One region of the Micromonospora sp. NPDC003241 genome, then DNA from elsewhere that is predicted to be linked to it. Evidence: riboswitches for the same ligand, from Rfam matches in the RefSeq annotation. Region 1 holds a riboswitch; each other region holds the start of a gene.
The links. A riboswitch is a leader RNA that binds a small molecule or an ion and turns the genes downstream of it on or off. The one in region 1 is predicted to bind cyclic di-AMP.

Region 1 (5,568 bases):
CGTGGCGACCCGCCAGGTGCCGTCCGGCGCCAGCTCGGGGTGCACGTGGCGGAAGCCGGAGAGGTCACGCCGGGCGACGATCAGGTGCATCGGCTTGTCGTGCACCACGTCGTACCCGGTTACCGGCCGGCTGTCCGGGCCGGTGATCCGGAAGGCGAACTCGCCCGCCGGGGCCTCGACCGGCACGAGGGTGTATCCGCGCTCGGAGACGAGGAGCCCTCCGGGCAGGTGCCCGGCCGCGCCCGCGTCGTGCCCGGCCCTGTCGTCATGTCCGGCCTTGTCGTCATGTCCGGCGTTCTCGTCGTGCCCGGCCTGGTCCGGGCCGTCGCCGTGGCCGGTCGCGCCGCCGTGGCCGGTCGCGGTGACCGGGGCCGGCGGGCCGGTCACCTGGCCGACTCCGTACGCGGCGGCGAACACCGCCGCGAGGCCGAGCGCGAAGCCGCTCACCTTCGTCGCCGTGTTCATCGGGACACCTCGGTCTCCGGTCGCCTCAGGCGGCGACCAACTCGTAGCCGGCCTCGTCGACTGCGGCCCGGACGGCGGCCGGGTCCAGCGGCTGCGCGCTGGTGACGGTGACCTGACCGCTGGCCAGGTCGACCTGGACGTCCTCGACGCCGGGGATCGCGCCGACCTCGGCGCTGACCGCGCTGACGCAGTGGCCGCAGGTCATGCCCTGCACCTGGTACGCCGTGGTGACCATGGCAACTCTCCTCTCCAGGGCCCGTCCACCCGGGCCGGGCACCCCGTCGAATACCCTCGGGGGGTATCCACAACCGTGACCGTACCATACCCCCCAGGGGTACGTTATCCTCGTGTTCATGAGCACACCCGCGCCGATCCGCGGCTACACCGCCAGCAAGGACCAACTGCTCGCCCGGCTACGTCGTGTCGAGGGGCAGGTACGCGGCGTCGAGAAGATGGTCGACGAGGATCGCTACTGCATCGACGTGCTCACCCAGATCTCCGCGATCCAGGCCGCACTGGACAAGGTCGCTCTCGGCCTGCTCGACGGGCACGCCCGGCACTGCATGCACGAGGGCGCCGCCGAGGGCCGCGCCGACGAGATGGCCTCCGAGATGATGGCCGCCGTCGGCCGCCTGATGAAGCGCGGCTGACCCGCCCGTCGCCTGATGAAGCGCGGCCGACCCGACCCACCCGCACGCCCGGCCCGGGTGTCGTCTCCGGCACCCGCCCCCGACACACGCGCGCGACCTGCGTTCCGATGCCGACCTGGCTACCATTCGCCACGATGGCCAGCCGGAACCGCCCTCACGGTACGCAGCCATCCTGCCACGCTCGGGCCATTCCGGATGCCCGCCGCAGCGGCCGACCGGCGGCGCTGAACCTTCTCGCCCGCCGGTACGTAGTTCGCCTTGGAATCGTTGGGAGACAATGAATGGGCGCCGACCACACCCGTTCCGCTCCGCCCACCCCACCCCGGGTGCGGCGGATCCTCATCGTGACGGTGGTCCCCCTCTTCCTCGTCACCCTGGTCGCCGCGCTCGTGCTCTGGCCCTCGGACCCGCCCCGGCCCGAGGCCGCCGACGACACGCCTCGTTACCACGGCACGGTCACCCGGGTGGTGAACGAGCCCTGCCCACCGAACCCGGTCGTGCCCGAGGGCACCCCGACCACCGCCGGGCAGCAGTGCGGCACGGTGACCGTACGGGTCGACAGCGGCCCGGACTCCGGCGAGGACGTGCAGACGCCGCTGCCGGACGGGCCGGGAGCGCCCCGGGTCAGCGTCGGCGACGAGATCATCCTGGTCTCCCTGACCGATCCCGAGGACCCCTCGCTCAGCTACTACAACATCGCCGAGCACCAGCGGGGCAAGCCGCTGATCTGGCTCGCGGTGCTGTTCGCCGCCGCCATCGTGGCCTTCGGGCGGCTTCGCGGCCTGGCCGCGCTCGGCGGCCTGGCGGCCAGTTTCGCCATCCTGATCACCTTCGTGCTGCCCGGCATCAGCGCGGGCCAGCCGCCGTTGGTGGTCGCCATCGTCGGCGCGGCACTGATCATGTTCGTGGTGCTGTACCTGACGCACGGCATCTCGGCACAGACCTCGGTAGCCGTCCTCGGCACGCTCGGCAGTCTGGTGCTCACCGGCCTGCTCGGACTGGCCGCCACCCGGGCCACCCACCTGACCGGTTTCGGCAGCGAGGACGCCACCACGCTGTCCATGTTCCGGGGCGACGTCGACCTGCACGGCCTGCTGCTCGCCGGCATCATCATCGGCTCGCTCGGCGTGCTCGACGACGTCACGGTGACCCAGGCCGCCGCCGTGACCGAACTGCGCCACGCCAACCCGAGCTTCACCCGCCGGGAGCTGTACCGCTCGGCGACCCGGGTCGGCCGGGCCCACATCGCCTCGGTGGTGAACACCATCGTGCTGGCGTACGCGGGCGCGTCGCTGCCGCTGCTGCTCCTGCTCACTGCCGACACCCGCGCGCTCGGCCAGATCGTGACCAGCGAGTTCCTCACCCAGGAGATCGTCCGCAGCGTGGTGGCCACGCTGGGGCTGGTCGCCGCCGTACCGCTGACGACCGCACTGGCCGCGCTGGTGGTCACCGCCGGACGGCGGGACACGCCGGAGCCCGGCGGGTCCGGCGGCCACGACGACGGGCCGGACGGCGACGGCCCCACTCCCCCGACTCCCCGGCCCGGCACGGACCGGACCGAGGCCCTGCACGCGCTCAGCACCGCGCGTGCGCGTGACACACCCCCCGCCACCGGATCGCGGTGGCCCGACCCGGACAGGAGCACGGACACCACATGGTGACACCCCGCAGCGTGACCGCCCCTGCCGACACGGTTCGTGCCCGTGTCGTTGGTCACCCATCGCGATTACGAAATGACGCATCTAGCCGGGTTCGGGGCGTAGAGACCGACATGGACCGTCGGGTAACCTCACAGCCGGTCACCGACGAAGGCGCGCAGCGGCGCCTGCGGTGCCACCGCCCAATCGCCGCGAGGCGAGCCGGGGACCCAGGTAGGTGGGGTGAATCCGCGTCAGCGGTAGGGGCCACTTCCGTTCCGAACCCGTCAGCTAACCCGGTCGGCGGTCGATGGAAGGGAAAGAAGTGACGGCACCCCTACGCCGCTGGATGACACCCGTGGTGGCCGTGTTCGCCGCGTTCGCCGTGTTCGCCGGGCCCCTGCCGGCCATGGCCGCGCCGAACCCACCCGCGCCGGCCGAGCACGACGACGACCCACCGATGCTCAACGACCTGATCGAGTCGGCGAACCGCGACTTCTCCAAGGCCAAGAACCAACTGGAGAAGTCCAAGAAGCGCCAGCTCAAGCTCGACGTCGAGCTGCGCCGCGCACAGGCCGACCTCGACGCGCTCCGGCCGCAGGTCGCCGAGATCGCGACGCAGTCGTACCGCACCGGCCGGGTCGGTGCGATAGCGATGTTGTTGCAGAGCAACGCGCCGGACTCGTTCATGGACCGCGCGTCCGCCCTGGACGAGTTGAACCTGTTCAACGACAAGAAGTTGGGCGAGGTCAACACGATCCGGGAGCGCGCCGACCAGGCCAAGCTCGCCTCCGACGCCGAGGTCCGTGAGCAGCAGAAGCTGACCAACGACATGGCGCGCAAGAAGACCGAGGCGGAGAAGTCACTGCGCCTGGTCGGTGGCGAGGGCCTGACCGGTGGCCTGGTGGCCGCCACCTCGCCGGTCGCCCGGGTGGCGCCGAACCGCGCGTCCGACGGGAGTTGGAAGCCGGAGTCGTGCAGCCAGAAGGACCCGACCACGTCGGGTTGCATCACGCCGCGCACCCTGCACATGTACAAGGAGGTCAAGCGGGCCGGCTTCGACCGCTTCGTCGGTTGCTGGCGGCCCGGTGACAGGTTCGAGCACCCCAAGGGCCGGGCGTGTGACTGGTCGTTGCAGAACAGCGGGTTCAGCCCCTGGCACAACAACGACACCCGGATCTACGGCAACAACCTGGCGGCCTTCCTGGTCCGCAACGCCGACCGGCTCGGCATCTACTACGTGATCTGGAACCGGCAGATCTGGTTCCCGACCGAGAACAGGTGGCGGTCCTACAGCGGCCCGTCCAACCACACGGACCACGTGCACGTGTCGCTGCTCTGAGCACCGTCCGGGTGACCTGCGAGGGCCGCTCCGCCGTCTGGCGGAGCGGCCCTCGTCGTCCGTGTCGGGCAATCCGGCGGGTCAGCCCACGGGCGTGACCACACCCGCCATCTCGGCGGGCTCCGCCGCGATGGTCCGCACCTCACCGGCGGCCAGCCGGTACGACATGCCCACCACCGCGCATCCTCCCGCGGCGACCTCGGCGGCCAGCGCCTCGGAGGACTCCAGCATCGCCTCGACGGTCTGCGCGATGTGGATGTCGACGATCGCGTCCAGGTCGTCGACCCCCGCCCGCTCGGCCCGGCGCAGGCTGGGCACCACCGCGTCCACCACGGCACGCAGGTGCCCCGAGGGCGCGGTGCCGGTGGCCGCCGCGGCCCGGGCCGCCTGGACGGCACCGCACGAGTCGTGCCCGAGCACCACCACCAGCGGCGTACGCAGCACGCTCACCGCGTACTCGACGCTGCCCAGCACCTCCGGGCCGATGGTGTGCCCGGCGGTCCGGACCACGAAGAGATCGCCCAACCCACGGTCGAAGATGATCTCCGCAGCGAGCCGGGAGTCGGAGCAGCCCACGATCACCGCGAAGGGGTGCTGCTCGGCGGCGACGGCGGCCCGGTGGCTGGCGTTCTGGTTGGGGTGCCGGAGCGTGTCGGTGACGAAGCGGCGGTTGCCGGCGATCAGCTCGGCGAGGGCGCGCTCCCGCGAACCGGGAAGGTCTGCGGTCAGGTACTCACGTTCGGGACCGGGCTGCGCTCCGATCGTTCCGGGTCGACTCATCCGGCGTCACCTCGCCTCTCGGTGGAATGCCTGGTCATCCCGGCCGGCGCTGGCCACGGGCTGCCACCAACCGTCACACGCAGCGCAAGGCACGTCAAGCTATGCGTGATCTGCATTTCATGTATTACAGAACGCTTGCCAATCGAGCCGAGCGGGCGCGAGCGCAGCTCCGGAACACGACAGGGCAGGCCATACGATGGCGGGCATGGCGACCTCAGACGAGCGAGAAAGTACCCGCAACTGGACTTTCCTGACAAACCACGCACACGTACTGCTCGCCATCGCCCGCAACCCCACCGCCCGGCTGCGCGACGTCGCCAGCGAGGTGGGGGTCACCGAACGCGCCGCCCAGGCCATCGTCGCCGACCTGGAGGCGGGCGGCTATCTGCACCGCACCCGGGTGGGCCGCCGCAACGAGTACACCCTCAACCCGGCCGGCCGGTTCCGCCACCCGGCCGAGGCCGACCGTCAGGTCGGCGACCTGCTCGCCCTGTTCACCGACTAGGCCGCACCGTCCACAGTCGACTACGTGGCGTGGTTCACCGATCCCGTCCCACTCGCGCCCATGCGTTATCGGCACGGGGACGATAGGTTGAACACGTGTCATCCGTCGCGCTCGCCCGTCCCTTGTGGCCGGCGACGCTGCGCACGCTGCGGGAGCTGACCCGACTGGCGCTGGCCGCCCTCGTGCTGG
Region 2 (5,568 bases), on a different contig from region 1:
GAGGAGGTCACCGCGGCCCTCTCCGGCGTGCTGCGTCAGGTGCTCGCCGACGCCCGACGCGCCGGTGGTCGGGCCGCCGCCGGCCGCACCCGCCGCCGCTAGAGATCGCACCCGGGCCCGGTGCCTCCGCACGCCCGCGAGGTGGGGCGTAATCTCGTGCGGTTGGCCGGGCCGGTGTGACGAGGAGAACGAAGCGGTGGACCAGAGCACCCTGGACCAGGAGATCGCCGTCGAGCAGCGGCATCTCGACCGGGTGTACGCACGACTGGCCGAGCTGCGCCGCGCGGCGGTCCGTGCCGAGCGGGACGGCTACCGGCTGGCCCGGGTCGGCAACTTCGGCGCGCTGGTGGAGCGGGACGCGATGGTGTTCCACGCCGCGCAGCGCCGCCACGTGCTCGACGCCGAGTACGAGGGGCTGGTCTTCGGCCGGCTCGACCTGCGCGACGGGCAGGTGTTCCACGTCGGACGCCTGGGCATCCGTGACGAGGACGCCGCGACGCTGGTGGTCGACTGGCGCGCCCCGGCCGCCGCCCCGTTCTATCAGGCCACCCCGGCCGAGCCGCTCGGCGTGGTACGCCGCCGGACGATCCAGTCCAGCCGGGAACGGGTCACCCGGATCGAGGACGACCTGCTCGACCCGGACGCCGCACCGGCGGAGATGGCGGTGGTCGGCGACGGCGCGCTGCTGGCCAACCTGTCCCGGACCACCGGTCGGGGCATGCGCGACATCGTGGCGACCATCCAGCGCGAGCAGGACGAGGCGATCCGCTCCCCCGGTTCCGGGGTGACGCTGGTCTCGGGCGGACCGGGCACCGGCAAGACGGCGGTGGCGCTGCACCGCGCCGCGTACCTGCTCTACTCCGACCGCAGCCGGTACGCCGGGGGCGGCATCCTGGTGGTCGGCCCCTCCTCGGTCTTCGTCGAGTACATCGCCTCGGTGCTGCCGTCCCTGGGTGAGGAGACCGCCACCCTGCACTCGCTGGGCACCCTCTTCCCCGGGCTGGTCGCCACCCGCACCGACCCGGTCGAGGTGGCCGCGGTCAAGGGGTCGCTGCGGATGCGCCGGTTGCTGGAGCGGGCGGCCCGGGACGGCGTACCCGACTCCCCGGCCGAGCTGCGGCTGCTCTACCGGGGGCAGTTGCTGCGGCTGGAGCGGGCCGAACTGGACGCCATCCGGGACCGGGCGTTGGCCCGGGGCGCGCGACGCAACGAAGTACGCCGGGCCGGCTTCGACGGTGTCCTGGCGGCGCTCTGGGCGCAGGCCCGCCGGTTGGGCATCGCCCGGCTGCCCGAGCAGCGGGCCTTCGAGGACGAACTGATCGACCGGACCGACTTCCGGGACTTCCTCAAGGCGTGGTGGCCCCGGCTGCATCCGCGGCACGTGCTCGGCTGGCTGGCCGATCCGGAACGGCTGCGCCGGTACGCCGCCGGGCTGCTGTCCCGGGCCGAGATCCGGCTGCTGGAGCAGGCGTACCGGGGGCTGGCCGCCGAGGGGCCGACCGTCGCCGACGTGGCGCTGCTCGACGAGCTGGACGCGCTGCTCGGCAAGCCGGTGCGTCCGGCCCGTGCGAAGCGCGACCCGTTCCAGCTCGCCGGTGGGGTACGCGAGCTGAGCACGTACGCCGACCGGCAGCGGGCCGCCCGCCAGGCGGCCCGGGAGCGGCCCGAGGACTACCGCGACTACGCGCACGTGGTGGTGGACGAGTCGCAGGACGTGTCACCGATGCAGTGGCGGATGATCGGCAGGCGCGGTCGGTTGGCCTCGTGGACGGTGGTGGGTGACCCGGCGCAGACCGCGTGGACGGGGGATCCGCAGGAGCTGTCCCGGGCCCGGGACCAGGCGTTGGGTCGCCGTCGACGGCACCGGTTCACGCTCACCACCAACTACCGCAACTCGGCGGAGATCTTCGCGGTGGCGGCGGCCGAGATCCGGCGGGCGTACCCGGACCTGGCCCTGCCGACCGCGGTGCGGACCACCGGGGTCGACCCGGTGGAGCTGGTGGTGCCGGCGGCGGAGCTGGAGACCAGCGTGCTGACCGCCGCGAGCGCGCTGCTCGGCGAGGTCGAGGGCACCGTCGGGGTGATCACGCCGGTGCCGCGCCGGGACGAGGTCGCGGCCTGGCTGGGCGGGCTCGGCGGCGAGCGCCTCCAGGTGGTGACCAGCCTGGAGGCCAAGGGCATGGAGTACGACGGCGTGGTGCTGGTCGCCCCCGGTGAGATCCGTGCCGATCCGGGCTCCGGCGTGCGGACGCTCTACGTCGCCCTGTCCCGGGCCACCCAGCGGCTGACCACGATCGACCCGACCGGCTGAGCGCGCACATATAGCAATGTCGGCATAGCTCCGTCCCCGGCCGGGCGCAGCACGCAAGGTGTCTGCGTGGGCGCGGGCCACGACCACCACCACGCTTCGGTGTCGAACGCCGCACACCGCCACTCCGGCCGGCTGTGGGCGGCGTTCGTGCTGCTCACCGCCCTGATGGCGGTGGAGGCGGTGACCGCTCTGTGGACCGGCTCGCTGGCTCTGCTCTCCGACGCCGGGCACATGTTCACCGACGTGCTCGGCATCGGGATGGCGCTCGCGGCGGTGACCGCCACCCGACGCGTGGACACGCATCCACAACGCACCTTCGGCCTCTATCGGCTGGAGGTGCTCGCCGCGTTGGCCAACGCCGTGCTGCTCGTCGGCGTCGCCGGTTACGTGCTGGTCGAGGCGGTACGCCGGTTCGGCGACCCACCGGAGGTGCGTACCGGGCCGGTGCTGGTGGTGGCCACGCTCGGCCTGCTCGCCAACCTGGTCGCGTTCGCGCTGCTGCGACCCGGGGCACGGGAGAGCATCAACCTGCGCGGGGCGTACCTGGAGGTGCTGGCCGACCTGCTCGGCTCGCTGGGGGTGATCGCGGCGGCGGCGCTGATCGCGCTGACCGGCTGGTGGTGGGCGGACCCGCTGGTGGCGGTCGCGATCGGCGCGTTCATCCTGCCGCGTACCTGGCGTCTGGGCCGGGCGGCGGTCCGCATCCTGGTGCAGGCCGCCCCGGAGCACCTCCAGGTCACTGCGGTGCACGACCGGCTGGCCGCGGTGCCCGGCGTGGCCGGCGTCCACGACCTGCACGTCTGGACGCTCACCTCCGGGATGGAGGTGGCCTCGGCCCACCTGACCACCGCCGAGGGCGCCGAGGTCGGCACGGTGCTCCGCGCCGCCCGTACGGCGCTGCGCGAGGACTTCGACATCGCGCACGCCACGTTGCAGATCGAGCCCGGGACGAGCGCCGGTGCCTGTGGGACGGTGGAGTGGTAGCGGGGCGGTGAATGCGAAAGGCAACAAGAATCCCATTTGTCTGGTTTACTGGTGACCAGGGGAACACCAGGAGTCACACCGGCTGCACCAGCCCCACCAGCACCGGTAGGCTCGGACCCGGTCTCCGCCAGGCGGCACTCGACGGTGCCGGCGGTGACCGCCGCCTAATCGCCCGCCAGGGCGAACCGGGGAACCATGTTCCAGGGGTGCATCCGCGTCCAGCGGTAGGGATCTTCCGTCCCGAACCCGTCAGCTAACCCGGTCGGCGGCTGACGGAAGGACATGTGCATGCCAGCAGTGGCAACCGTGAGACCGGCCGGCCGTACGGCGGCCCTGATCGCTGCGGGGCTCGCCCTCGCCCTGGGCGCCGCGCTCGCTCCGTTCAGCGCTGCCTCCGCAGCCCCCGGTGACGTCGGCGACGAGGGCGGTACACCGGCGCTGCGCGCCCAGTTGGAGGCGGCCAGCAAGGGCTACCTCGACGCCAAGACCGCCCTGGACCGCTCGGTCGTCCGGCAGAAGAAGCTGGCCGAGCAGCTCACCACGACCGAGGGTCAGCTCACCGAACGCAGCGACAAGGTAGCCGAGATCGCCGCGCAGGCGTATCGCGGCGGCCGGCTCGGCGCCGCGTCGGCGCTGCTCAACAGCGGTTCCCCGGCCGGTTTCATGGACCGTGCGGCGGCGCTGGACGCGGTGGCGGCCAACGAGGAACGCGCGCTGCGGGACCTGCGGACCACCCGGGACGAGGTCAGCAAGACCAAGCAGGCCCTCGACATCGAGGTGCAGGAGCAGCGCAAGCAGGTGGCCGTGATGGCCAAGCGCAAGGAGCAGGCCGAACGCTCGCTGACCGTGGCCGAGGAGCGCGCCGAGCGCGCTGAGCGGGCTGCGGCACAGGAACGGGCCAGCCGGACCCCGGCACGTGGCGGCGGTTCCAGCAGCGCCACCGCCAAGCCGGCACCGCGCAACTCCAACGGCTCCTGGCCGGCCGAGTCGTGCAGCGTCAACGACCCCACCCCGGCCAACGGCTGCATCACGCCCCGCACCCTGCACGCGCTCAACCAGGCCAAGGCGGCCGGCTTCACCCGGTACGTCTCCTGCTACCGCGCGGGCGGCTCGGGTGAGCACCCGAAGGGTCGGGCCTGCGACTTCGCCGCGCAGAAGAACGGCTTCGGCGGGGTCGCCACCGGCGGCGACCGGACGTACGGCAACAACCTGGCGGCGTTCTACGTCAACAACGCCGACCGTCTCGCCGTGCTCTACGTGATCTGGTACAAGCAGATCTGGCTGCCGAGTAGCGGCTGGCGGACGTACAGCGGCGCGCGGGGCGACCCGTCCAGCGACCACACCAACCACGTACACCTGTCGGTGTACTGATCCACACGGCACGCCGGGTGGCCGCCCTCGCGGGTGGTCCACCCGGCGTCGTCGTTCCCGCACTCCGAGGCGGCTGCCTCGGCTCCGCCCCGCCCGTCGCCGCGCGCTCTGCGGCCACCTTGGTTACCGTCGACATCGAAGCGGACATTTCGTGGCGACCGGGAGGAACGGTTATGAGCGGACCGCAGCGGACCCAGTGCGACGGTGTGTCGTGAGCGCGGCGACCGGACATGTGATGGTCTTCGCGCCGACCCCACTGCTCACGGTCACGATCGACCAGCCCAACGAGACTCCGGAGCTGCACCTGCACCCCGGCGGTCAGGGCGTCTGGCAGGCCCGGATGGTGCTGTCGCACGGCGTCGACGTGGTGCTCTGCACCGCGCTCGGCGGCGAGATCGGGCAGGTGCTGGAGCCCCTGCTGGTCAGCGAGGGCGTCGACCTCAAGGTGGTGGCGCGGGACTCCGGCGGCAGCGGCGGGTACGTGCACGACCGCCGCGAGGGCACCCGGCAGGAGATCGTCGACGTGACCGGGCAGCCACTGAGTCGACACGAGTTGGACGAGCTCTACAACCTGTCGCTGGGCGAGGGGCTGCGGGCGGCGGTCAGCATCCTGAGCGGCCCGAACGACCCGTCGCTGGTCCCCGCCGACCTGTACCGGCGTTTCGCCGCCGACCTCGGCGCGAACGGCAGCCGGGTGGTGGTCGACCTCTGCGGCGACCACCTCACCGCCGTGCTGGACAGCGGGGTCTTCTTCGTCAAGGTCAGCCACGAGGAGCTGATCGCCGACGGCCGCGCGGCCGACGACGACGAGGAGCAGCTCACCCGGGCGATGTACGAGCTGCACGCCACCGGTGCCGAGAACGTGGTGGTCAGCCGGGCCGACAAGCCGGCGCTGGCCCTCG
Region 3 (5,568 bases), on a different contig from region 1:
GCACCGCCGCCGGATCCTCGACGTGGGCGTGGTGACCGAGACCGGGCAACGTCACCACGGGTACGCCGTACGCCCGGAGCTGGTCGTCGGTGACCATCGTGTCGTGTTCGCCCCGGGCCAGCAGGACCGGCACGTCGATCGCCGCCAGCAGGGCGGCCAGGTCGGGTTCGCCGACGGCGAAGGCGGCGGGGTCCATGGCCAGCCGCCACCGCCCGTCCACCTGCCGCAGCCCGGCGTCCACCGCCGGTTGCTCCGGGCCGAGCAACCCGGTCAGGCCGGCCACCCGCAGGTGTCGCCGGGCCGCCTCGTCGCGGGTGCCGAACCAGGTGACCGGCCGGGCGGCCAGGTCGGCGGCGCGGGCCAGCTCCGCCGGGGACCAGACCGCCTTGATGCCGAGGCCCACCACCGCGTCGACCGCCACGCCCCGGTCGGCGGCGGCCAGCGCCAGGCCGACCACCCCGCCGAGCGAGTGTCCGAGTACGACGATCCGGTCACCGGGGGCGAGACTCCCCGCGACCCGGTCGGCGAGAGCGGTGAAGGAGTACTCCGGCAGCGGCGGCGCGGCGCCGTGACCGGCCAGATCCGGGGCCGACCACCGGCCCGGCCACCGCTCCTGCAACAGCGGCGCCCAGGGCAGCCACACGTCGCCGGTGCCACCCATCCCGTGCAGCAGCACCAGCACCGCCCGGTCGCCCGACTCCTCGCTCATGCGCGAAGTCTGCCACCTGGAGGTAAGGAGGGGTCCCCTGCTATGCACGAGGCGTTAGCAGGGGACCCTTCCTTACATCTCAGGAGGAGTAGCCGCGGGTGGCGGCCCAGTGGGCGAGATCGATGGTGGTCATCCAGTACGAGTAGTACGAGGCGTCGGCCGAGTCGGCGATCTTGACCAGTCGACCGTCGTCCTCGTAGCCCACCACGGCGACGTAGTGGCCGCCGGGGAAGGAGTGCCAGCCGCCGTCGGTGTCGGTGGCGCTGCCGGCCACGTTCACCACGACACCGCGCCCGTCGGTGATCGCCTCGACCACGTCGGCCTGGAGCTGGTCCATCTGCGCCGGGCTGGCCGAGCCGCCCGGCAACATCGTGGTCGAGTACGGCCCGCCCTTGACCGTGGCGTTGAGCACCCGGGTGGTGTCCTGGGCCGAGTTGGTGCCGGCGTACGTGGTGCCGAGCTGGGCGGCCAGGGTGTCCTGGTCACGGTCGACACCGGCGGCGCTGAGCGCGTTGCGTACCGCGGCCGGGCCGCAGTAGTAGCCGGTGGTTTGCGCCTGGAAGTCGTAGTCCAGGACCTTCCGCGCCGGTGCCTTCGGGGCGGCCTTCGCACTGGTGGCCACCGGCGAGGGGGCCGCCGAGGTGGCCTTCGGCGAGGGCGACGGCGCGGCGCTGCTCGGGGCCGCGCTGCTGGGCGGGGTCGACGGGGTCGGCTCCACCCGGGCCTCGGCGCGGGAGACCGCGGTGTCGCCGCGCAACTCGGCGACGGTGGTCGTGGTGTGCGCGGTGGCCGGGGCGTCCTCGGTGCCGACGAGTACGGCACCGGCACCGGTGGCCAGCGCCAGCGCAGCGGCCGAGGCGGCGACGACCTGATAGGGGCGTTCGGTGGCCAGCCGGCGTAGCTGGCGCGTGACGGTCTGCTTCACGGAGTCCTCCACGGGAGCTCAGGGAGGCACGGCGAACCGCTCCGGCGGTCAACTCGACAGGACCTGTCGAGGACCGCCCGAGTACGGGGACGGCCGTGCGAGGGGCTGCGCCCGGATGACCGGGCGGGGGCGGTGGCCGCAGTCAGCTCGTAGCCGACGGCCCGGCGAGCGCGGGCACCGCAGTGCCGTGGAGGTGAGGGAACTCAAGGGGTACGACGAGGGGATGCACGAGAGGAAGGCTCCTTCCGACACCGCCGACCGGGTTAGCTGACGGGTTCGGGCGGGAAGACGGCCCTACCGTGAGCCGAGGCTCGCGGATTCACCCCAGTGGTGCGGTGGGTCCCCGGTTCGTGAGACCACGATTAGGCGGGTCGATGCGGCGTCGCCTCCTGCGATCGGGTACCGCATCGGACGGGCCGACACTACTGGCCGGCCATTGCCCTGCCAACCCGCTCTGACCTGCGTAAACATGATCCAGGTCGATGATTTTCGGGCGTTCGGTCAGCGACGTCGCGCAACGGGACCGACGGCGATCGACGCAACAGGCGGTGACAGGGGGACCACCCGCAGACAATGTCTCCGGGCATCGCGTCACGTCTCGGGCGGTTCCCGCCTCGGCGTCCGTTCCGGCGAGGGATGTGACCGGGCTCACCCAATCCGGCCGGACTATCCGGTCGCCGAGCCGGGTCACCCCACGCGCGCCGGTCGCCACCGCAGGACCGCTGCGGCCGGACGTGCGACGGCGGTGACGGCGGGCGCCGGGAACGGGTTCGGGCGCAGGCGCTGCGCGGCGGCGTACGCCTCGGCGGAGAGCACCCGGGCCGCGTCGATGGCCAGCTCGGCCTCCCGCCAGGCGGCCCGTTCCCGCTCGGCGGCGACCCGGTACGCGGCCCGGTGGTTGTCGCGGACGACCCGGGCCAGGACGACCTCCTGTTCGGCCGGGTGCAGTCGGGGATCCCAGCCGGCCCGACGCGCCAGCACGTCGGTGAGCTGCCGCGCCGACAGGTCACCGCGCCAGTGCGCCTGCATCGCCGCGTGGTGCAGCCAGCGCTCCCGGGCGGCGTACTCGCTGGCGGTGCGCGGGGTGCGGGGAGCCGGCAGCGCGGTGACACCGGCAAGCCGCCGGGCCCGGCTCTCCGCCTCGTCGAATCCGGCCCAGGCCCGGTCGAGAGCGGTCTGAGCGGTACGCCACGCCTCCTGCCGCCGGGCGGCGTTCTGCGCGGCCCCGGCGGCGGCCACGGCCACCTCACCGGCGTAGCGGCGCAGGTCGGCCGCCTCGGCCTCGGCGGGGTCGGCGGCCGGACCGGTGGCCTCGTCGGCGCCGGACGAGGCCGTTTCGGGCCGGGCGACCAGGGCGGTGAGCACGCCCAGCGCGAGCACGAGCAGCACCGACCAGATGGCGGCGGCCCGGGGCACCTCGATCAGGAACTGGTAGAGGACGGTCTTCTCCATGGCGGTACCTCGTGGGCAGTGGTGCGCTGACAGCGGACCGCGCCGGCATCCGGTCGTCCGGTGGCGGTGCCACGGGACCGGGCGGGGCGGTGACGGGATGTGTCGCGGGCAGAGGTCCCGGGCGTTGCGGGACGGGCTGCGGCGGAGTCCGGTCGGCGGGCCGCAGCGGGGCGCGAGGTCAGGCGCCGGGTGGGGCGCGGGCACCGTGGGCGGCCGGTGCGACCGTCGTCGGGACGGATGTCGCCGGACCTGCGACCACCGTCGCGGCGGGCCGCTGCGCCTCCGGGCGCGCCTCCGGCAGCAGTCCGGGTACGCCCACCGGGTCGACCCGGTCGACGACCCCGGTGTCGGCCACCGCGACCAGCGTGCCGCCCGACGTGGGCTGCCAGCCTGCGTGGGGCGGCTGCGCGAGCAGGGCGGACGACGCGACCCGGTCGACGGCGGGGTGCCCGGCCGGGGCGCCCTGGGCGGGCATCGCCCAGGCGCCGAGGGTGAACGCGGCGGCGACCGCGAACCCGGTCAGCAGCCGCGTCGCCCAGCGCGCCAGCCACCACAGGGGATGGGCGGACGCGACGGGAAGCACATCGTCACGCTACCGCCACCGCCGTCGAATCACATCGTCGGCGGGCGTGTCGCGTCGGCGACGCGCCGCCGATGACACACGAAACAGCAGGTCGGACGGCCGACGAGGGCCATCCACCATGGACTCAGCGGTGCGGGTCGCGCCGACCGGCGGTGCTCGACTCGTCACCCGCCACCCGCTGCCTCGGCAGCCCGGCGGGCGGCTCGGTACGTGGCTGCACGGGCGACCCCGCAGGCGGCTCCGCGCCCGCTTCTGCGGGCGGCTGGGTGGGCGGCCCTGCGGCCCCGGCGGCGGGTGGCGGGGCGGACCCGGCGCGGCTCGGGGCGAGTCGCCGCATCATCGGTTGCTCCACGTAGCGGTGCAGCAACGCGGCCAGCGCCAGGGTGAGTAGCAGGAACCCGATCACCGCCGGCACTCCCCACCAGCCGGGCAGGCCGGTGCCCCAGTCTCCGGTGAGCCGCAGGATCGTCATGATCGCAAAGACGTGCACCAGGTAGAAGGCGAACGAGACCTCGCCCAGCCAGACCATCAGCCGGGAGCGCAGCGGCGACCAGCGGCCGTGCACGTCGGCGTCCGCCGCCGCCGCGATCACCAGGACGTACGCCACCGACAGCAGGGTCGCCCAGAGCTCGGCCCGGATCCACTGCGAGGCCGCCACCCAGGTCGCGACGAAGATCACGGTGGCCAGCGGCAGCCGGGGCCCGCGCCAGCGACCGCGCAGCATCAGCTCGGCGGCGGCCACGCCCATCCAGAACTCCAGCGACCGCACCAGCGGGAAGATCTGGGCGAACCACCAACGGCTCTGCTCCGGCACCAGCAACTGACCGGGCCAGAGCGCCAGGATCAGCAGCGGCATGGCGATCACCACGGCCCACAGCATCCACGGCCTGGCCCGGCGGACCAGCGGCAACGCCAGCGGCAGGCAGAGATAGAAGAACAGTTCGCAGGAGAGCGACCAGCTCACGTTGTTGACGCTGTAGAAGTAGCCCGGTCGCGGGTCCCAGGCCTGGAGCAGGAACAGGTTCTCCAGCGCGGCCACCGGGTTGATCGGGTCGGCGAACCAGAGCGCCGCGAGCATGGCCAACGCCCACATCACCACGTGGTTCGGATAGATCTTGGCGATCCGGCGACGCCAGAACCGGCGGCGGGAGTCACCGACCCGGGCCGACCAGACCAGCACGAAGCCGCTGAGGATGAAGAAGAACTGCACGCCGGACAGGCCCAGGGTGAAGATCTCGCCGACCACCGCCTGGTGACCGGGCTCGGCGATGATGCGCATGGTGCCGGCGTGGAAACCGAAGACCAGCAGTGCGGCGATCCAGCGCAGTCCGGTCAACGAGGGCAATCGGCTGGCGTCACCGCGTCGGGTGGTGGAGGGTGGCCTATCGACGACGGTGGTGCTGGTCATTCCGGGCACCATACCGGTGCGGGCACTCCCCCTCGAACCGGGCGGGGAGGCCGGGCGGATGGGGCGGATGTGGCTCAGGTGTCAACCGGTCCCCCGGTGGCCTACTATTCCCGGGACTTGGATGAGCACCCACCCCGCCATCCGGCCCGGTGGTGCGCTGGGCATGCCGAGGCGGGGGGCGGCACCGACGAGAGGCAGAGTCAGCGATGCACCAGCGGATCCTGATGCGGGCCCGGAAGGGTCCCTTCGACGTCAACTCGCCCGAGGAGACGTTCGAGCGGAACCTGATCGGTGAGAACGCGGGCAACCTGGTCTTCAGTCACGCCGCGAACAAGCTGCTGGCCACCCGTGCGGCCACCATCACGCCCAACGGCTTCACGGTCAACATGCGCGACAGCGACCGGATCAACGAGGAGTACGACGTCTTCGTGGTCCCGCTGGCGAACGCGTTCCGGCGCAGCTACGCCCACCGGCTCGACGCGATGAGCCGG
Region 4 (5,568 bases), on a different contig from region 1:
GACCCAGCTCCGCCAGGGCACCAAGGGCACGCTCAACATCTATCTGGGTGCGCTGAGCAACGGCCTGCTCGGCTGGGCGACCTTCCCGCAGACCACGCTGAACGTGATGGACGGTGTGGTCGTGCTCAGCGAGTCGTTGCCGGGTGGCACCGCCACCAACTACAACCAGGGTGACACCGGCACCCACGAGGTCGGCCACTGGCTGAACCTCTATCACACGTTCCAGGGCGGCTGCTCGGGCAGCGGCGACCAGGTCTCGGACACTCCGGCGGAGGCGTCGCCGGCCTACCAGTGCCCGACCGGTCGGGACACCTGCTCCACCGCAGGGCTGGACCCGATCACCAACTTCATGGACTACACGTACGACACCTGCATGTACCAGTTCACCCCGGGCCAGGCGACCCGGATGATCAATGCGTGGAACACCTACCGCGCGTAGCGCGGGAGTCGTCGGCGCGTACCTCCGGTGCCGGTCCCGTCGTCAGGCGGGGCCGGCACCGGTCGGTTCAGGCGGCGCGGACATGTCGGGCCGCGCGGGTCCGGTGGGGCGTGGGCCGGGCGGCCTGCGGGGTGGCGCCGGCCGGGTCGAGCCAGACCTGCACGGCCGGCTCACCGACCAGCCCGCCGGTGGCGGCGCGCTCGTGCCGGGCGAGCATCGCCACGTCGACGGTGAACTCGAACAGACGCCAGTCGGCGTGCGGGGCGGCGCGGGCCGCGAGCGCCAGCCGGGCCACCGTGGCGTCGTCGGTGACGGGTCGGGCGCGGCCGGCGACGTACGCCTCGTCGTCGCTCTCCTCCGCCGGGAACGAGTGCAGCGCGTAGCGCCCGTCGCGTTCCAGGTCGCGCCGCTTCGGCGAGTCGATCACGAAGCAGAAGAGACCGTCGGCGGTGATCACCGGGGAGACCGGGTGCACCCGGGGCCCGCCGTCGGCGCGGACCGTGGCCAGGTAGCCGAAGCCCGGGCCGTACTGCTGCATGAGAAGGCGGATCCCGTCGGCGAGTCGAGGCTCGTCGACGGCGAATTCGGACCAGGAAGCCATGCCGACATCCTATCGAACATACGTTCTAAGCAGGTAGTCCGACACGCAGGTCACGACTACCGGCCGCTAAGGTGTGGCGATGCTGCTCTCCGACCGTGACCTGGTCTCCGAGATCAAGGCCGGCACCCTGGCGCTGGAGCCCTTCGAGCCCACCCTGGTGCAGCCGTCCAGCATCGACGTCCGCCTGGACAAGCTGTTCCGGGTGTTCAACAACCACCTCTACACACACATCGACCCGGCCACCCAGCAGGACGATCTCACCTCGCCGGTGGAGGTGCCCGACGGCGAGCCGTTCGTGCTGCACCCGGGCGAGTTCGTGCTCGCCTCCACGCTTGAGGTGATCTCGCTCGGCGACCAGCTCGCCGGCCGACTCGAAGGCAAGTCCAGCCTCGGTCGCCTCGGCCTGCTGACGCACTCCACCGCCGGTTTCATCGACCCCGGCTTCTCCGGTCACGTCACGCTGGAGCTGTCCAACGTGGCCAACCTGCCGATCATGCTCTGGCCCGGCATGAAGATCGGCCAGCTCTGCATCTTCCGGCTCTCCTCGCCCGCCGAGCACCCGTACGGCTCGCTCGTCTACGGCTCGCGCTACCAGGGCCAGCGCGGCCCGACGCCGAGCCGCGCCTGGCAGAACTGGCGTACCTGGCCGACCCGCTGACGACCGGCGGGCCCGCGCTGCCGAGACGCGGGCCCGTGGCCGTCCGCCCGGCGACTCAGCCGGGCCGACCGAAACTGTGGATCGGACTGGTGTCCATCCGCTTCATCGCGATCGGCTTGCCCGCGCGGGAGGCGTGCACCACCCAGCCGCCACCGACGTACATCCCGACGTGGTGCAGGTCGCGGAAATAGAAGACCAGGTCACCCGGGCGCAGGTCGCCGCGACCGACCGAGGCCGTGACCTGCCGCTGCCGCGCCGCGTTGTGCGGCAGCGCCACTCCGGCCCGCGCCCACGCGGCCAGCATCAAACCCGAGCAGTCGTACGCGTGCGGCCCCTCGGCCCCCCACGAGTACGGCTTGCCGATCTGGGCGCACGCGAAGGTGACCGCCTCACCGGCCGGGCCACCCGGATAGGTGGCCGGACAGGGCGCCGGCCGCAACGGACCACCACCCCCGTCGTCGTACGCCCGCAGCCGCAACCGCTGCAACCGCTCGATCTCGGTGTCGATCTGCCGCCGCTTCCCGGCCAGGTCGGCCTCGGTGCGGGTCAGCTCGGCGATGGTGCGGTCCAGTCCGGCTCGGGCGGCGGCGAGTTCGTCCCGCAGTTCACGCGCCTGGCGTACGTCCTCCTGCTGGAAGCGGGCGTACCGGTCGAGCACGCCGAGCTGGGCGATGACCTCGCCGGGCGACCGGCTGCCCAGCAGCGTGTTCACGGCGCGGACCGGCTCGCCCCGGTACGCCCGCGCGGCCAGCGCGCCGACCCGCTTCATCGCCTCGTCCACCTGCTGTTGCAGCGGGGCGATGCGGGCGGTCAGGGCGTCCGCCTCCCGGCGGGTGGCGGCCAGGTCCTGCCGGGTGGCGTTGTGTCGTTCGATGACGGCTTCGAGCCGGTTCCAGTCCTCGTCGATCTGGCGCTCGATGTCGTCGACCGTGGGGTCGGCGTGGGCCGCCGTCGCGCCACCGGTCAGCAGAACGGCGGTCGCGGCGAGTGCGGCGAGTGCGGTGATGCAGCGGTACCAGCGGGATCGCGGCGCATCCGTCGTCGGGCCGGGCTTCGCCGACCGGTACGACGGAGGCCGCGGGGCATGGTGTGCCACCGGGCTGCGTACTCCTTCTTCCCAGACCGCCTACCGGGTTAGCTGACGGGTTCGGGCGGGAAGGGAACGCCCTACCGCGACCATCGCGGACTCACCCCGGAAACCTGGGTCCCCGGCTCGCTCGGACAGCGACTCGGCGGTGTCGGACCGTCACCGCCCCGGGTGGGCGGTCCTGCCAGCGGGCCAACGATTGACCAGCGTAGGGACGATCGGCGTCGATGCGCAACACACCCACACCGTCACTCTCGGTGCATTAATCCGACAACGCAGAAGGCCCCCGGTCGCTTGACCGAGGGCCTTTCGTCGTTCCTGCGTACGGGCTCAGGCGTCAGCCGGGTCGACGGAAGCCGGCGACCGGCATCGTCGTGATCGGCGAGACGTTGACCGGCACCCCGGCCCGAGCCGAGTGCACCATCTTGTTGTTGCCCAGATAGATCCCGACGTGACTCACGTCGCTGCGGAAGAACACCAGGTCACCGGGGCGGGCGTCGGCCCGGGAGATGGCCTTGCCCTCGCGCCACTGGGCACCGGTGAAGTGGGTCAGATAGATACCCGCCGCCTTGTACGCGTACTGGGTGAGGCCGGAGCAGTCGAACGAGTTCGGCCCGGTGGCACCCCAGACGTACGGCTTGCCGACCTGCGCGCAGGCGGTCCGGATGGCCGTCCGTGCCGCGTCGCTGACCACACCGTTGATGGTCGGGCAGTTGGTGGTCTTCACCGTGGTCACCGGCAGGGACCGCTCCAGCCGCTTGATCTCGGCGTCGATCTGCTTCTTCTTCGCCGCGAGCTGCTTCTGCTTGGCCTCCTGGTCGACGATCAGCGCGTCGAGCGTGGCCTTCTGGTCGTCGTACTTCTTCCGGATCTTCATCACGCCCTCGAGCTGGCGGCGCTCCTCCCAGGCCAGCCGGTCGAGGAAGGCCATCTGCTCACCGAGCTGGTCCGGCTTCGCGTTGAGCAGCACCGCGCCGAGTTCCTGCGAGGGGCCGGTGATGTAGTACCGGGAGGCGAGGCCGGCGACCCGGTTCATCGCCAGCTCGGTCTCCAGGGCCAGCGGCTGGATCTTCTTCTCCAGCTTCTCGGCCTTCTCGCGGTTGACCCGCAGCTCCGAGCGCACCTTGTTGAACTGCTCGATGGTGGGTTCGAGCTGCTGCCACTGCTTGTCGATCTGGCGCTCGATCTCGTCCACCGACGGCTCGGCGTACGCGGGCGCGGCGACCAGACCGGCACCGACCGCAGCGGCGGCGACCAGGACGACCAGACGGCGAGCGGCCTTGCGCAGCCCGCGCGCGGGGGTGGAACGTCCCGGCGCACGACGATGGAGGGGCATGGTTGCCACCGGCACCGACTCCTTTGCGACCGACCACCGGGCGTCCCGCTAGCGGTAAGGGGCGAGACAGACGACCCACGGCGGTCGGTGCCTCACATTAGGGGAACGCGCGCGACGGAATCAAGGCAACCAACGGCTCATTCACCTTTGCGCGACCGACCGCACACAAAGGGTGTCGACCAATTCGTTACAGTTATCTACGCCAATATAAAAATCGGGACGTGTCGGCATCCGTACCGATGCCGACACGTCCCGACGTACGCGCTGGTCACCCGGCGACCGGCTCACCCTCCTCGGCGCCCCGGGCCTGCTCGGGCTTGATCGAACGCAGCAGCACGCTGGCCACGTCGACCACCTCGACCTGATCGCCGGCGCCCTTGCCGTTGACTCCGTCACTCAGCATCGTCGAGCAGAACGGACAGCCGACCGCGACGGTCCGCGCACCGGTGGACATGGCCTCCTCGACCCGATCCACATTGATCCGCTTGCCGATCCGCTCCTCCATCCACATGCGTGCGCCACCGGCGCCGCAGCAGAAGGAGCGCTCGCTGTTGCGCGGCATCTCGACCAGGCCGTCGTCGGCGCCGACGGCGCTGCCCAGCACCTCGCGCGGCGGCGCGAAGACCCGGTTGTGCCGGCCCAGGTAGCACGGGTCGTGGTAGGTGACGCCGCCGTCGACCGGCTGCACCGGGGTGAGCTTGCCGGTGGCGACCAGGTGCGCCAGCAACTGGGTGTGGTGCACCACCTCGAACTCGCCGCCGAGCTGGCCGTACTCGTTGCCCAGGGTGTTGAAGCAGTGCGGACAGGTCGCGACGATCTTCCGCTTGGCCTTCTCGCGGCCCTCGAACGCCTCGTTGAGCGTCTCCACGTTCTGCTGGGCGAGCATCTGGAAGACGAACTCGTTGCCGATGCGGCGGGCCGGGTCGCCGGAGCAGGTCTCGCCCTCACCGAGGATGGCGAACGAGACGCCCGCCTCGTTCAGCAGCGTGGCGACCGCCCGGGTGGTCTTCTTCGCCCGGTCCTCGAACGCACCGGCACAGCCCACCCAGAAGAGGTACTCGAAGTCCTCGACCTCACCGACCCGGGGCACCTCGAAGTCGAGGCCCTTGGTCCAGTCCTCCCGGGTGTTCTGCGGCGCACCCCAGGGGTTCCCCTTGTTCTCCAGGTTGCGCAGCATCACGCCGGCCTCGGAGGGGAAGTTCGACTCGATCAGCACCTGATAGCGGCGCATGTCGACGATGTGGTCCACGTGCTCGATGTCCACCGGGCACTGCTCGACGCAGGCGCCGCAGGTGGTGCACGACCAGAGCACGTCCGGGTCGATCACGCCGCCCGCCTCGGCGTCACCGATCAGCGGCTTCTCCGCCTCGGCGAGCGCCAGCACGTCGAGGTGGGCGAGCTGCGCGGCGGTGGCCTTCTCCTCGCCGGTGAGGTCCTTGCCGCCGCC

Region 2: another riboswitch for cyclic di-AMP. It lies ahead of ACWDVW_RS21835 (coiled-coil domain-containing protein); the one in region 1 lies ahead of ACWDVW_RS09575 (coiled-coil domain-containing protein).
Region 3: another riboswitch for cyclic di-AMP. It lies ahead of ACWDVW_RS13610 (C39 family peptidase); the one in region 1 lies ahead of ACWDVW_RS09575 (coiled-coil domain-containing protein).
Region 4: another riboswitch for cyclic di-AMP. It lies ahead of ACWDVW_RS02565 (NlpC/P60 family protein); the one in region 1 lies ahead of ACWDVW_RS09575 (coiled-coil domain-containing protein).

What each region holds. Positions count from the first base shown of each region.
Region 1 covers NZ_JBSFSO010000008.1:134,418-139,985, reverse strand. Annotated here, with positions in the region: gene ACWDVW_RS09595 (hypothetical protein) at 1-465, opposite strand, end outside; gene ACWDVW_RS09590 (heavy-metal-associated domain-containing protein) at 491-700, opposite strand; gene ACWDVW_RS09585 (metal-sensitive transcriptional regulator) at 819-1,115, shown strand; gene ACWDVW_RS09580 (YibE/F family protein) at 1,397-2,776, shown strand; cyclic di-AMP (ydaO/yuaA leader) riboswitch at 2,943-3,074, shown strand; gene ACWDVW_RS09575 (coiled-coil domain-containing protein) at 3,078-4,094, shown strand; gene ACWDVW_RS09570 (carbonic anhydrase) at 4,176-4,874, opposite strand; gene ACWDVW_RS09565 (helix-turn-helix transcriptional regulator) at 5,071-5,379, shown strand; gene ACWDVW_RS09560 (hypothetical protein) at 5,475-5,568, shown strand, end outside.
Region 2 covers NZ_JBSFSO010000029.1:65,898-71,465, forward strand. Annotated here, with positions in the region: gene ACWDVW_RS21820 (alpha/beta fold hydrolase) at 1-102, shown strand, start outside; gene ACWDVW_RS21825 (HelD family protein) at 197-2,311, shown strand; gene ACWDVW_RS21830 (cation diffusion facilitator family transporter) at 2,378-3,295, shown strand; cyclic di-AMP (ydaO/yuaA leader) riboswitch at 3,447-3,579, shown strand; gene ACWDVW_RS21835 (coiled-coil domain-containing protein) at 3,584-4,666, shown strand; gene ACWDVW_RS21840 (1-phosphofructokinase family hexose kinase) at 4,902-5,568, shown strand, end outside.
Region 3 covers NZ_JBSFSO010000013.1:57,418-62,985, reverse strand. Annotated here, with positions in the region: gene ACWDVW_RS13615 (alpha/beta fold hydrolase) at 1-709, opposite strand, end outside; gene ACWDVW_RS13610 (C39 family peptidase) at 789-1,646, opposite strand; cyclic di-AMP (ydaO/yuaA leader) riboswitch at 1,872-2,013, opposite strand; gene ACWDVW_RS13605 (hypothetical protein) at 2,322-3,086, opposite strand; gene ACWDVW_RS13600 (hypothetical protein) at 3,265-3,669, opposite strand; gene ACWDVW_RS13595 (acyltransferase family protein) at 3,794-5,077, opposite strand; gene ACWDVW_RS13590 (polysaccharide pyruvyl transferase family protein) at 5,284-5,568, shown strand, end outside.
Region 4 covers NZ_JBSFSO010000002.1:177,305-182,872, reverse strand. Annotated here, with positions in the region: gene ACWDVW_RS02580 (zinc metalloprotease) at 1-439, shown strand, start outside; gene ACWDVW_RS02575 (pyridoxamine 5'-phosphate oxidase family protein) at 507-1,040, opposite strand; gene dcd (dCTP deaminase) at 1,120-1,698, shown strand; gene ACWDVW_RS02565 (NlpC/P60 family protein) at 1,754-2,794, opposite strand; cyclic di-AMP (ydaO/yuaA leader) riboswitch at 2,807-2,943, opposite strand; gene ACWDVW_RS02560 (NlpC/P60 family protein) at 3,123-4,136, opposite strand; gene ACWDVW_RS02555 ((Fe-S)-binding protein) at 4,390-5,568, opposite strand, start outside.